DNA from 3 places in the Rossellomorea sp. QJM3NY_18 genome. Region 1 is predicted to be linked to each of the others. Evidence: riboswitches for the same ligand, from Rfam matches in the RefSeq annotation. Region 1 holds a riboswitch; each other region holds the start of a gene.

Evidence for each region. Region 1 has a riboswitch for lysine ahead of AC0VXY_RS15710 (aspartate kinase). Riboswitches for the same ligand answer to the same signal wherever they lie in the genome.
Region 2: linked by a shared signal. The riboswitch ahead of AC0VXY_RS18760 (Na+/H+ antiporter NhaC family protein) and the one ahead of AC0VXY_RS15710 (aspartate kinase) in region 1 are both predicted to bind lysine.
Region 3: linked by a shared signal. The riboswitch ahead of lysA (diaminopimelate decarboxylase) and the one ahead of AC0VXY_RS15710 (aspartate kinase) in region 1 are both predicted to bind lysine.

What each region holds. Positions count from the first base shown of each region.
Region 1 covers NZ_CM149659.1:3,037,463-3,042,103, reverse strand. Annotated here, with positions in the region: gene uvrC (excinuclease ABC subunit UvrC) at 1-979, shown strand, start outside; lysine riboswitch at 1,322-1,500, shown strand; gene AC0VXY_RS15710 (aspartate kinase) at 1,688-2,926, shown strand; gene AC0VXY_RS15705 (YslB family protein) at 2,986-3,423, opposite strand; gene AC0VXY_RS15700 (succinate dehydrogenase cytochrome b558 subunit) at 3,775-4,383, shown strand; gene sdhA (succinate dehydrogenase flavoprotein subunit) at 4,457-4,641, shown strand, end outside.
Region 2 covers NZ_CM149659.1:3,614,276-3,618,916, forward strand. Annotated here, with positions in the region: gene AC0VXY_RS18755 (sodium-dependent transporter) at 1-332, opposite strand, end outside; gene AC0VXY_RS18760 (Na+/H+ antiporter NhaC family protein) at 614-2,176, opposite strand; lysine riboswitch at 2,292-2,473, opposite strand; gene yunB (sporulation protein YunB) at 2,553-3,317, opposite strand; gene AC0VXY_RS18770 (HD-GYP domain-containing protein) at 3,376-4,488, opposite strand.
Region 3 covers NZ_CM149659.1:1,051,842-1,056,482, reverse strand. Annotated here, with positions in the region: gene lysA (diaminopimelate decarboxylase) at 57-1,343, opposite strand; lysine riboswitch at 1,458-1,634, opposite strand; gene AC0VXY_RS05490 (2OG-Fe(II) oxygenase) at 1,753-2,400, opposite strand; gene AC0VXY_RS05485 (mannitol-1-phosphate 5-dehydrogenase) at 2,990-4,129, opposite strand; gene AC0VXY_RS05480 (BglG family transcription antiterminator) at 4,135-4,641, opposite strand, start outside.

The DNA.
Region 1 (4,641 bases):
CCGGCAAGGTAAGCTCATTGAGCGGGATGTGTCATTATTCCCTCTCTATAATGAACCTGAGGATGAGTTTCTCACGTTTTTAGGTCAGTTCTACTCCAAATCCAACCACTTTAAGCCGAAAGAGATCTTTCTGCCTGAAGCGATTGATATCGATCTCGCGGAAAAACTTCTGGAGGTAAAAATGACCCGGCCGAAACGTGGAAAGAAGAAAGAGCTTGTGAAGCTTGCAGAGAAAAATGCCAAACAGGCACTTGGAGAAAAATTCGCACTGATCGAGAGAGATGAAGAGCGGACGATTAAAGCCATTGAGCGCTTGGGGGATCATATGGGCATTTATACGCCTTTCCGGATTGAAGCCTTTGATAACTCAAATATTCAAGGAAGTGATCCTGTTTCGGCGATGATCGTCTTCTTGGACGGGAAACCTGCCAAGAACGAATACCGCAAGTACAAGATTAAAACCGTCAAGGGGCCAGATGATTATGATTCCATGAGGGAGGTTGTCCGGAGGAGATATACGAGAGTGTTGAAAGACGGACTTCCTTTACCGGATCTCATCATCATCGATGGAGGAAAAGGTCAGATCGAAGCGGCAAGGGATGTGATTGAGAATGAATTGGGTCTCGACATCCCGATCGGTGGCCTTGCGAAAGACGACAAGCATCAGACGTCGGAATTGCTGTACGGAAACCCGTTACAGATCGTCCCCCTCGAAAAGCGCAGCCAGGAATTTTATCTCCTGCAGCGGATCCAGGATGAAGTTCACCGGTTCGCCATCACCTTCCACCGTCAACTTCGAGGAAAGAGCGCATTCCAGTCGACCCTTGACGACATCGACGGTATCGGTCCAAAACGGAAAAAACAGCTTCTTAAACACTTTGGTTCAATGAAAAAGATGAAAGAAGCGACAGTGGAGGAATTTACAGAAATCGGAATTCCAGAAGCCGTGGCAAAGATATTGGTGGAGAAGTTGAAGTAAGTAATGATTGAAAGCCATTATCTTTTACTTTTAATAGAAAGATTGGTCGATTTATTTATTACTTCAGCAGTAATTAGTGAATAAGCAGAGTTGATTGGAGCGCAAGGTGCTCGACTCCTGCGGGAAACGCGTGGAAGTTGAGACCCCACAGGGCTTTAGCCCGAGGAGGCTCAACCCACGCCCCGCGGAAAGCGAGCAGCTGGAGCGCAAATCAACCACAGTATGCTCATTCAAAACTTCCAACGAAAACACAATAAAATGAAATATTGACTCAATTAATCATTGAATCAATATTTCCCCTATGCTATACTTAACAAAAATTTATAACATTATCACTTTTTAAGTGGTGATAGAGGTGCGAACTTCAAAAGTACAGGTAAAGAGGGGTATGAGCCCCGCCGACATGCCTGGAAAGGGGAGAATCGCCGAAGTGGTTATAGTCTCATGCTATATCCGCTGGTCCTGCGTTTAAGAAATGCAGGATTGTCAAGATGATTCAATCTTGGAGAGCTATCTCACAATGCCGATGAACCTATTTGTATGTTCTGCTGTATGTTCATAAAGCAATGAGATATTATTCTCATTGCTTTTTTTATTATCAGCGCAGGATTTTGTTATAAAGATCCTGTCCTATGAACGTTTAGGATGATTGTGATTGTACTCTTCATCATGAAAAAGAGCGGCGACGCTCAGAAAGAGGGAGAAGTCGTGAGTATTATTATTCAAAAATTCGGTGGGACTTCAGTAGGGTCTGTGGAAAGAATTCAAAATGTTGCGTCTAGGATCATTGAAGAAAAAGAAAGAGGGAATGATGTGGTCGTCGTCGTATCTGCCATGGGAAAAACGACGGATACACTTGTTGGTCTTGCAAGGGAGATCACGTCCCAACCGAGCAAAAGAGAAATGGATATGCTGCTTTCAACCGGGGAACAGGTGACCATTTCACTCCTTACGATGGCCCTTATCCAATCGGGACATGATGCCATTTCATTCACGGGCTGGCAGGCTGGCATCGAAACGGAATCTGTCCACAGCAATGCAAGGATTACAAATATTCATACCGATAAAATGGCGACTCACCTTCAGAAAGGAAGAGTGATCATCGTGGCGGGATTCCAGGGCATGACAAATTCGGGTGAAATCACAACACTTGGCAGGGGCGGGTCGGATACAACGGCCGTTGCGATTGCAGCTGCCCTGAAAGCGGAGCGCTGTGACATCTATACAGACGTAGACGGGGTTTACACGACAGACCCCCGCTATATAAAAGGAGCAAGGAAGTTACCGTCGATTTCCTATGATGAAATGCTCGAACTTGCAAACCTCGGGGCGGGGGTCCTGCATCCAAGGGCTGTGGAGTTTGCCAAGAATTATCAAATTCCTTTAGAAGTCAGATCCAGCATTGAACGAGTGGAAGGAACGTATATTGAGGAGGAAGCAAGCATGGAACAGAACTTAATCGTACGAGGGGTAGCCTTTGAGAATGAAATTACACGCGTCACTGTATTTGGACTGAGAAATGCTTTAACAGGACTATCATCTGTGTTCACAACGTTGGCCGAAAATCATTTGAACGTAGATATCATCATTCAGACCCAGACGGATCAGAAAACGACCAATCTATCTTTCTCCATCAAGGAGCACGATCTCGATGAAACCCTCGCTGTTCTGGAACGAAATAAAGAGCAGTTGAATTTCACACACGTCGAGCATGAGAGTGGGCTTGCGAAAGTTTCCATCGTCGGTTCGGGGATGATTTCAAACCCGGGTGTGGCCGCGGAAATGTTTGAAGTACTGGCTCAAAATGACATTGTGGTGAAAATGGTCAGCACTTCTGAAATTAAAGTGTCGACAGTAGTGGATGGCGAGAATATGCAAAAGGCGGCAGGTGTCTTACATACGGCCTTTCATCTGGATGCCGTGAAGATGGAAGAAGTCACGCTGTAAGATCATTATGAAAAAGGGTTGTCCTGAATGTTCAGGGCAACCCTTTACTAGGAGATTGACTACTCAATCCGGTCTTTGTCGTCCCATCTTACAACCACTTTGACCGATTGACTCCGTTTATGTAATTCGTCAGCAGCTTCTGCCACACATTTTCTTAGAAGCTGAATTTGTTCGGCAATAAAGCCCGTTTCCAGTTTGAAGTTCACATCCGTTTTCAGTGACAGACGCCGTTCGATTACAGGTCCATTCAATTCAAATGTCATCTCATTTCTTTTTTGTTCCAGAAGTGTAAGGGTGCCCCATCCTGCTTCCTCGAAAAAGGAAGAAATTTCTTCCGTTGACTGAAGGGGGAATTTCCTCGAGAGCTGCTTTCCTCCCCAGTACAGGATATCGGGTGTGTGCTTTCCTAATATGTCTGGAATCAAGATGTCGCGTAACATTTCATATCCGAAGATTGGAACGGACGGCTGATGTACTTCTTCTTTTTTCTGTTCCAAGTAAATCCCCTCTTTCTATAAAACTATTATATACATGAAAGAGGTAATTATCATCCCATACCTTGAAAAAATGACCTTGGGATATTTTGGTGCTATAATATTTATTGTTTATTTATTAGAATTTTCGAACATTTAATCAGGCAAAACCTCATGTTTTTCGTTGTTGATATATTGAAAATATTTTTGCGGTATTGTCGAATTTATGTATACGTTTTCTTGACGCTTCCACTCCTTGGGAGTAAAATGAACATGTCACATTATTGTTACAATATAAAATATGTATCGTTGTCTAATCATTAGTGAAAGGTATTAGAAAACGAATTCATATTTTATCATTAAGGGGGGTAAATCATGGCTGGAAATCGAGAATTTAATTATCGCAGGCTTCATTCATTGCTAGGTGTTATTCCAGTTGGATTATTTTTAACACAACATTTAGTCGTGAACCATTTTGCCACTGGTGGGGAAGAATCATTTAACCAGGCGGCACATTTTATGGAAAGTCTTCCTTTCCGTTATTTCCTTGAAATCTTTATCATCTTCCTTCCATTGTATTTCCATGCAATTTACGGAATTTACATTGCATTCACTTCCAAGAATAATGCAAGCAGGTTTGGTTATTTCCGTAACTGGATGTTTTTACTTCAACGCGTATCTGGAGTGATCACATTTATTTTCGTAACATGGCATATTTGGGAAACAAGGGTCGCTGCAGCGTTCGGCGCTGAAGTGAATTTCCAGATGATGGAAAATATTTTATCCAATCCGTTGATGTTAGGATTTTACGTGCTAGGTGTTCTTTCAACGATTTTCCACTTTGCAAATGGATTATGGTCATTCTGCGTTAGCTGGGGACTTACGGTTACACCTCGTTCTCAATTAATTGCTACATATGTTACGATCGGGATTTTTGTTGCGTTATCGATTGTCGGTATGCGTGCAATCTTTGCCTTCGTATAAGCAGAAAAAATATACGAGTCTGATAGATAGGTAAGTGCTCTTAGAAGTATGGTAGGAAAAGGAGTGAGTCACGATGAGTAAAGGCAAAATCATTATTGTCGGTGGCGGTTTAGCCGGCTTGATGGCCACAATTAAAGCAGCAGAAAAAGGAACGCAAGTCGATTTATTCTCACTGGTACCCGTTAAGCGTTCTCACTCTGTTTGCGCGCAAGGCGGTATTAATGGAGCCGTTAACACAAAGGGAGAAGGGGATTCTCC
Region 2 (4,641 bases), 580 kb from region 1:
TACGACATCGCCCATGCGATAATGACGGCATAATAGGTAGAGATGACGAATGCAATTAAGACCTGCCACCATCCAAGCCATTCTGTTTTCTTATTAAGACGGAAATAAGATAACGGTGCTGAACCACGGTACTTATGACCAATTGTAAATTCAAGTACTAATAATGGAATACCTGCTGTTAGAAGAGCGAATAAATAAGGAATAAAGAAAGCTCCCCCACCATTTTCATACGCCACTGCCGGAAAACGCCAAATGTTCCCCAGTCCGATTGCTGAACCGACAGCTGCCAGAATAAATCCTGCCCGTGTCCCAAATTGTGCACGTTTCTCCATGCTGTTCCCCCCTAGTTCTTTCCAACTACCCCCCATGAGGTATTTGAAATTTTTATATTTTCAGATTATTTATAATCTAAAGTCAGTATAGCTAGTTCCAGGCCAATTGTCAAAGCTTTATTTTAGTGATTTATTGAGAAATTCACCAAATTTCTACAGTACTATTTCACTATAAGAATTTTGTCGAATTTTGGAGAACAGGAGACGATAGGATCAAGAGGAGAACTCTATGTGAATCCATAAAAAAACCAGAAGCCTACATGGCTCCTGGTTTTTATGAATTACTCTGCAGATGCAGGCTTTGCTTTTTCACCGAACAAAAAGGAAAAGGCCAAGATCAAAATGATGACTACGGCGAGACCAAGAATGGTGCTGCCGGTGAACCCCAATACAAGGTAACCGATGGCTGCAACAACCGCACCGATTACGGCATATGGAAGCTGTGTGAGCACGTGATCGATATGGTTGCTTCCCGCTCCTGTGGAAGAAAGGATCGTTGTATCAGAAATAGGTGAGCAGTGATCACCCAATACAGATCCCGCCAGTACCGCTGCCATGGCAGGCAGTAAGATGCTCACGTCTGAAGCTGCAGCAATTTCACCTGCGATCGGCAGTAATATACCAAACGATCCCCATGATGTTCCTGTTGAGAATGCCATGATGCCGGCAACCAGGAATAAGATGACCGGAAGTGCCTGCATCGGCAGATTCGATTGTTCAACGAGGCCAGCAAGATACGTACCCGTCTGCAGCTGATCGATGAGTGTCACGATCGTCCATGCAAATATCAGGATGTAAACAGCCGGCAGCATCGACTTGATACCTTCCACTACAGCTGTCCCGATCGCACCCGCTTCGATTCCTTTCAAGCTGACTTGGCGAAGGAAGAAAATCAGGGAAATAAGAAGTCCGAATAATCCACCATACAATAAGGATTTGGTTACATCCGTATTTTCAAAGATCGGCAGCAGGTCAAAGGATCCCACCGCTTGATATCCAGTCCACAGCATCATGGAAACAGTCCCGATGACAAGGGCAACGATCGGCCAGACAAGATCGCCTACCGAGCCTTTTGAGCTGACTGGGAGATCATTTTTCAATTCGCCGGGAATCTCCTTGCCTGGATCATAAAGATCTCCCGTTTCAAGGGCCCGTACTTCATGCTCTTTCATTTTTCCAAAATCGAGTCCCTTATAGGCAACCATGACGACAAGCAGTACTGCCGCCCATACATATAGGTTCATTGGAATCATTTGAATGAACGCTGAGAATGCCGTGTACTCCGTGATATTATGTGTTGCAAGAATGGAGCCGATGATCCCGATAATATACGCTCCCCAGCTTGAAATCGGGGATACGACACAGATCGGAGCCGATGTTGAATCAATGATATAGGCTAATTTAGCACGTGAGATTCTATGACGATCCGTGATGGGTCTTGAAACCTGTCCGACAGCAAGGGCATTAAAATAGTCGTCAATAAAAATGATGATACCCAGTACCGCAGCTAGAAGCTGTGCGCCCTGTCGTGTCTTCACACGTTTCATCGCCCATTCACCGAATGCGCGGCTCCCGCCGGAAATATTCACAAATGCCGTGATGATACCAAGAATGAGTAAGAAGAAAATGATGTAGACATTCCAGGTGTTAAGTCCGCCATCTGCGACAAAGATGCCTTTAAAGGCGTCCCACATAAAGCTGAATGTTTTGGTAATTGAGAAATCTGCCAACAGAAAGGCAGACGCAACGATTCCTACTCCCAATGAAAGCAGAACCCGTCTTGTAAGGATAACCATAAGAATGGCTAAAAGGGGTGGTAATAATGAGTAAATCGTGTTTTCCATAGTGTCCTCCTCCTATTTGATAGGGGGGAACCATCGTAGCATGATAGAGGATAATAAAAAAAGGCAACGATAGAGAAGCTATCATTACCTTAGTAAGTAATTTAAGTGCTCCATCACGATCTGTAGCTCCCCATTATAGAGATTCCCTATAATGACAGTGTTATCCTTCTTCAAGATAACCCCAGCAAATACACATTTGACATGTATAATTACTTCGGCAAAAGTTCCCTTTCATCTGTTCTCACAGTTGTCATTCTCAAACAGCTTACTCTTGAACTCTGCGCCTCTACCCCATCGGACTGATGATGTGGTGTGTTATAAAATTTTCTTTATTAATATACCAAACTATCATTCTTTTGACAACTTTTTTTCCTGACTAATTTGTGGGAAATTCGATGGAAGGACTCGATTCCCCTCCACCATTGTTATAAAATTGCGGTACATCCAGATGAACGGTCCCCATCGCAACCAGGATATCCTGCTTGATTGTTTCGGTTTTCGTTGCAAACGGGATGATGATCTGCACATTCACTTCAAGCTCCACAAATACCTTCACAACCGCATTATTGATCCCGAACTGCTCAACCGTCGTTTTCACATCGGAACGTACATCACCGATGGAATGAAAGCGGATCGGGATTTTCGGCCCCAGGTTCCCGAGCAATACGTTGTTCGTTGCCTGCCCCAATGGAACAGAATAGGTAATGCCCTTCGAGGTTTTCGACTTCCCTTCATCAAGCTCCACTTCAGTGAGAAATTCTAGATTTTCAATATTCCCCGCTTCTGCTTCCTGAAGATTCTGCTGCACAAGATTCGTAATTTCTGCCTGGACCCTGTTGATCGTCTGTGTATTATATTTAAATGAAACGATATCTCCTTCTGAATTCTTCACTTCTTCTGTTATATCTGAAATATCCAGTACGTCGGCAATCTTCTTATTGATCGCTTTGTTAATCACCAGGGTACCGATCCTGCTTGTTTGTGTTTCGGCATACGCAAGGAGAGTCGGCTTCAACCCTTTGTTAATGATCCACAATCCGAATCCCGTTGAAATCATAAAGAATAGAAACGTAATGATCATGACATGTCGAAAAGGCAGCGGACCTCCTCTTCGGGGTTTGTAGGTTTTGAACTTTGACAAAAAAATCCCCCCTTACAAGCTATTTGTATGCATTGTAAGGAGGGTTTAGCGCAAAAAATTATTTAATCTTAAGAGATTGCGGCTCATAATCCGGATCAAAGCCTGTGATCACCTTGTCTAATTCCTTGCTTAAATCGAGTGGATAAGGAGAGTCTAACTCCTGACCATCTTCTTCGATGATTCGTACCACAGGGCGGTCTGTGACGCCCCTGTTTTGATCGGTCACAATTGCTTTCCGTCCATCATTCAGTTCCACGATCATGCCATTCGGATACATCGCAACCGATGAGCGGAAGGCTTCGATCACATTTGAATCGAACAATGTTCCCGATCCCGCATACAAGACCTCCAATGCCTGATGAGGAAGCATGGCTTTCCTGTACACCCGGTTTGACGTCATGGCGTCAAATACATCGGCCACAGCGATGATCTTTGCGAACGGATGAATATCTTCACCCTTGATCCCCCGCGGGTAACCCGAGCCATCGAGCCTCTCATGATGCTGATAGGCACAGTGTGCGATGATCAGGGAAACTGAATGAAGCTGTCTCAGAATGTCAAAGCCATGTTCAGAGTGTTTCTTGATTTCCGAGAATTCGTCTTCCGTAAGTTTCCCGGGCTTTAACAGGATCTCTTCAGGCACGAGCATCTTACCGATATCATGGAGGATCGCCCCAACCCCGAGCTGCTCCAGCTGCTTCTGTGAAAGCTTAAGTTCAAGACCGATGGAAAGTGTATATAACGTAACATTAAATGAGTGATGAAATATATAGGAGTCGTATGTAAACACATCTGTCAAAATCGTCAGAAGATCATGATTCGCCTTTACCTCGGACAGGACGACATCAATCACCTGCTTTAATTGAGAGGCACTATCTTCAATCACAAGGAGACTTGGCTTCTCTTTGGAGGTGCTTAATTGATTGAAGGCCATCTCGATATTCTGAACCGCCTCTTGTCTCACTTTACTCGAAACGGTCCCCTTCACATGGATTCCACTTGAAAGAGAGTCTTCAATATAAACATACTGAATACTAAGCTCCTGCAATCTGTGGATCATGCGTTCTGTAATGGGAACATTATCATGAATCAACGCTTGACCTCTCATATTATATACCGTTGTAGCTAGAACCATGCCGGGTTTCAAAGCCCTTGTTGATATAAGCCTCATAGAATTCTCCTATGTAATTATTTCATTTTTCGACAAAATTTCCTAGTATCTCCATTATAAAGGATAAAAAGGAGCTTGCAAGGTGTATTTGTTTATATATTCATGAAAGAATATCGAAGGGTTCAGATGAATTTTATGAAGGTGTCGCGTGCC
Region 3 (4,641 bases), 2.0 Mb from region 1:
CCAAAAAATCCCATAAAAAAAGGTGGAAACCCTTTTGGACTCCACCTCTCTCTTCCCTACCGATCTTTCCTTACAAGATCCGCATACGTCTCCCGTTCGATCACGACCCGGGATACCCCGTTATCCACAAACACAACAGCAGGTCTCGGTATCCGGTTATAGTTACTCGCCATAGAATACCCGTATGCCCCCGTACTGAAGACAGCCAGGATATCACCGTAATTCGTCGGCGGCAGCATCAGGTCCCAGATGAGCATGTCACCAGATTCGCAACATTTCCCCGCAATGCTCACACGTTCCGTACATTCCTCATTTGGACGGTTGGCAAGTACTGCATGATACTTCGCCTGATACAGAGCCGGTCTTATATTATCCGTCATCCCTCCGTCAATCGCCACATACGTACGCACTTCCGGGATGATTTTCTTCGAACCCACTTTGTATAACGTCGTACCCGCTTCTGCCACCATGCTTCGACCAGGCTCCACCCATACTTCCGGGAGTGGGTATTCATTTTTGGCAAAATAGTTCTTCACACTATCCGTTATTCCTTTGACATAGGTCGGAATCGGCAAAGGCTGGTCTTCTTCCGTGTACCGGACACCAAAACCTCCACCGATATTCAACACCGGCATCGTGACGTCCAAATCAATCCGTATCCGCTGCATGAAATCAGACAGTACCAGGATCGCCTGATCGAAGCCTTCCTGTTCAAAGATCTGGGATCCGATATGGGAATGGAGACCGAGCAATGAGAAGTATGGCTTTCTAATCGCAAGCTGAATCGCCGTGGCCGCCTGTCCGTTTGAAATGCTGAATCCGAATTTCGAATCTTCCTGGCCCGTCGTGATGTATTCATGGGTATGGGCTTCCACGCCCGGTGTGACCCTGATGAGGATCTGCACCTCCTGCTCCCGCTCTTTTGCCAGGTCATGCAGCAGTTCAAGTTCAAGGAAACTATCGACGACAAAGCAGCCGATTTCAGCTTCAAGAGCCATTAAAAGCTCCTCTTCGGACTTGTTGTTCCCGTGAAAATGAATGCGTGCCGCCGGGAATCCAGCTTCAAGTGCCGTATACAATTCCCCGCCAGAGACGACATCCAACGATAGGTTTTCCTGTTCCGCCAAGCGCACCATTTCTTTACAAAGAAATGCCTTACTCGCATATGCCACCTGATATTTCAGACCACTTTCATTGAATGCATCCCGGAACAATTTCGCATTCCCACGGATCTTCCCTTCATCATAAACCATCAGGGGAGTGCCATATCTTTCCACCAATTCACCTGTACCCATCCCACCGATCATTAAATCTCCTTGAACATTCACATCCACTGTACTCATATCCTAAACTCCTTTAGACTCTCTAAAAAAACACAAAAAAACCGTATGAAGCAGATGCTCATACGGTTTTTCATCAAAGTTTACGGAAACAAGATGAAGACTATGTATTAACATCTCTTCAATAGTGCTCCACAACTTTTGCATTGTGACAGTCCAGCATTTCTTCAATGCTGGCCCAACAAAAAATAGAATTGGCTATTTTCTGCTTCGGCGATCTGCCTTTCCCAACTTATCCCGGAATCCATTATTCTCAAAGAAGGTACTCATCATTCTCGCGCCTCTATTATCAGAGAGTGACTGTATATTTTTATTGGAATAACTATATCATTCTCTTGAAATGGATGTCAATTGGTTTTTGATTGTTCTAAAAAGGAGGAGCATCCCACCCTTGGGTTACTCCTCCTTTCCATTACTTAAAAGCTTGCCTTCTCATCCACTGGGTCGCAGCCCATTTGTCCCCGATGACAACCGGTGCACCGCCATGGAGCGTCAAGTCATTCAATTCTTGATTATCATAAAAATATTCGAAGTAAACCGCCATTCCCTTTTGAGGAGAAACTGAGAGATTCAGCTTCGGGAAGTAGGTTTCCCCGCCTTCCTCTACGTCGTTTAAATACATGACAAGGGTACTGATCCTCGGGTTCTTCACCGGCCTTGCCGATGCCGAAAAGAAATCGAAGTGGGCCTTGTATTCCTGACCCGGTTTATAGTTCAGGATTTGAAGACCCTCCCCGTGCTCAACGGGTATATTCATAATCTGAGAGACTCGCTTTTCAACTCGTGTCACGACGTCATGACTTTCTTCTAAAAATACAGAACTGCTTGTTCTCAGTCCATCGACTGTCCTTGTATTCCCGATTTTTGAGCGTTCGACACGGTCTTTTGACAATTGGATGAGTTCATCACATTCTTCATGACTCAGTACATTGCCAAGCACGACGATCAGTGGCTCCTCCATTTTCGCGATGATCTGGATATCCCGGTCTTCCGTCTTGATCTTATTCCCGGTGTGGTGAAAAATCGTTTGTTCCTTTACAGCTATTTCAGTCGTATTCATTGCCAACTTTCATCAACCTCTTATCGTATTTTTAACATTCTGAATTCTTACATTATTGGAAGTATTCTTTAAATCTTCCTGACTCGAAAAAATGATAGCAATAATAGGCATAACTGTATATTTTATTCGGTTGTTTCCTCCTGGATGTCAAAGTATGAGAGTATATTTTACTATATTTTACACCCGGGATGAGGGGAATTCTATCTTTATTTTTTCTTTTTCCCCTGAAAAATAATGAGGGTGACTCAGGTGTAGGATTGGCGTGGGTTGGAGGGTGTCACAGAAAGGAGACGTATGGAAACCTTTATAATAAAACGAGTAGTGGTTGATTTCCACTCCAGGTGCTCGCTTTCCGCGGGGCGTGAGTTGAGCCTCCTCGGGCGCTGCCCTGCGGGGTCTCAACTTTCCCGCGTTTCCCGCAGGGAGTCGAGCACCTTCCGCTCCAATCAACTTTAAGGTTTAGTTTTTTACTATCATTGTCGTAAACGTCTTCCTCATCATTTTTTATTCACCAAATACATGGTCTGAAAAAATAACCTTCTAAAAAGAGCAAAAAAGACTGCCGGATCCCATCCGACAGTCTACAAATTTATTTCTTCAATGCTTCATACTGAACCAATACTTCCTTCACGATTTCACTATCCGCATCCAGTCCGCTCACTTCTTTCAAGACATGAGCAGGGCCATGCTCGTTGATCATGCTCTGGATTTCCTTGGCTTGTTCGTCTTCAGGATTGTCGAACAGTAACGCTGCTGCAATCGCTTTGGCGAGATACGAATAAGACAATCCCGCTTTTTGGGCTTCGGTGGTCGGACGGATCAAGCGGTCATCGGGACCAAGCTTCCTGATCGGCGCGCGTCCCACACGGGTGACGTCATCATTCAGGTAGGCATTTTTGAAGCGTTCGATGTTTTTATCAATATAAGCAAGGTGGTCGTTTTCATCGAGACCATATTGCTTCACAAGATAGGCGCCTGTTTCTTTCAACGTCTCCTTCACTTGTGCAGCGATTTCGTCATCGGCTAATGTCTGATCAATGGTAGATTTCCCTTTCAGATATCCAAGGTAAGCAATGACAGCATGTCCCGTGTTCACCGTAAACAGCTTCCGCTCGATGAATGGTGCAAGATCTTCGACAATCGTCATTCCTTCAACAGGCGGGATTTCTTCCGTCGTTTCAACCACCCACTCATAGTATGGTTCAACGAGGACGTCCAAAGAACCTTGATCCTGCATCGGTACAATGCGGTCCACCGCTGAATTGAAGAAGTAGACTTTGCCTTCAAGCTTTGCGACCGTTTCATCATCAAGATTTTCTAAAATATGCTTTTTCAAAATATCCGTTGCACCGATCTGGTTTTCACATGCGATCACGTATAACGGTTCTTCTGAAGAAGCCACTCGCTTAGCAATCCCTTTTGCGATCAGTGGAGCGATCCGTGGCAGGATGTTCGGTCCGATTGCGGTCGTCAAGTAAGTGGAGAGGCCAATCGTGTCGATCACATCCTCTTCCTGATGAAGATTGTTCAGGCCGGACACATTCTCGATCGTTTCCGTTTCCATCGACTCGGTTGCGAGTTTCACCTCATAGCGTCCTTCTTCATTCAGTTTATTGATTACTTGCTCCGCAATATCGACAAAGGTCACATGGTAACCTGATTGGGAAAACAATGCTCCGATAAACCCTCTGCCTATGTTTCCTGCTCCAAAATGTACGGCTTGTTTCAACATCATCATTCCTTTATCAAATTAGTTTGTAAGTAGTCCAGAAAGATTTCTTCCAGTTTCTTCAGGATGATCGCTTCATTCGTGGACGAATAAATCATCATCGATCTATGATCTTCGATTAAGCTTGTAGAGATCAGGCTGAGGATTTCCTGTTCCCGCCTGCTCAATACTTCCGGGGCAAGCATCAGGAGGAGGCTCTTCATCTCCATCTCCGCACCATCCATCCCCTTGATCTTGCAAGGTTCATCCAGATGGGCCACCTGGAAGATCAGTTTATTTACGTTGTCATCCCGGCAATGGAAAAGCCCCATATTCGTGTTCGGGATGCCCAGTCCGCCTTTCTTCTCCCTTTCCATCAGTTGGTCCAGGACCGCTCGAGGCTGTTGAAGAAGTCCGTCCCGGTTCACCTGGTCGACCATTTCACTAAGGATCCTCACATGATTTCCCGTCGACTGCTTTCGGTACACGCGAAAATTGGTAAGAATGGCTTCCATGCTGGAATGGACGTCTTT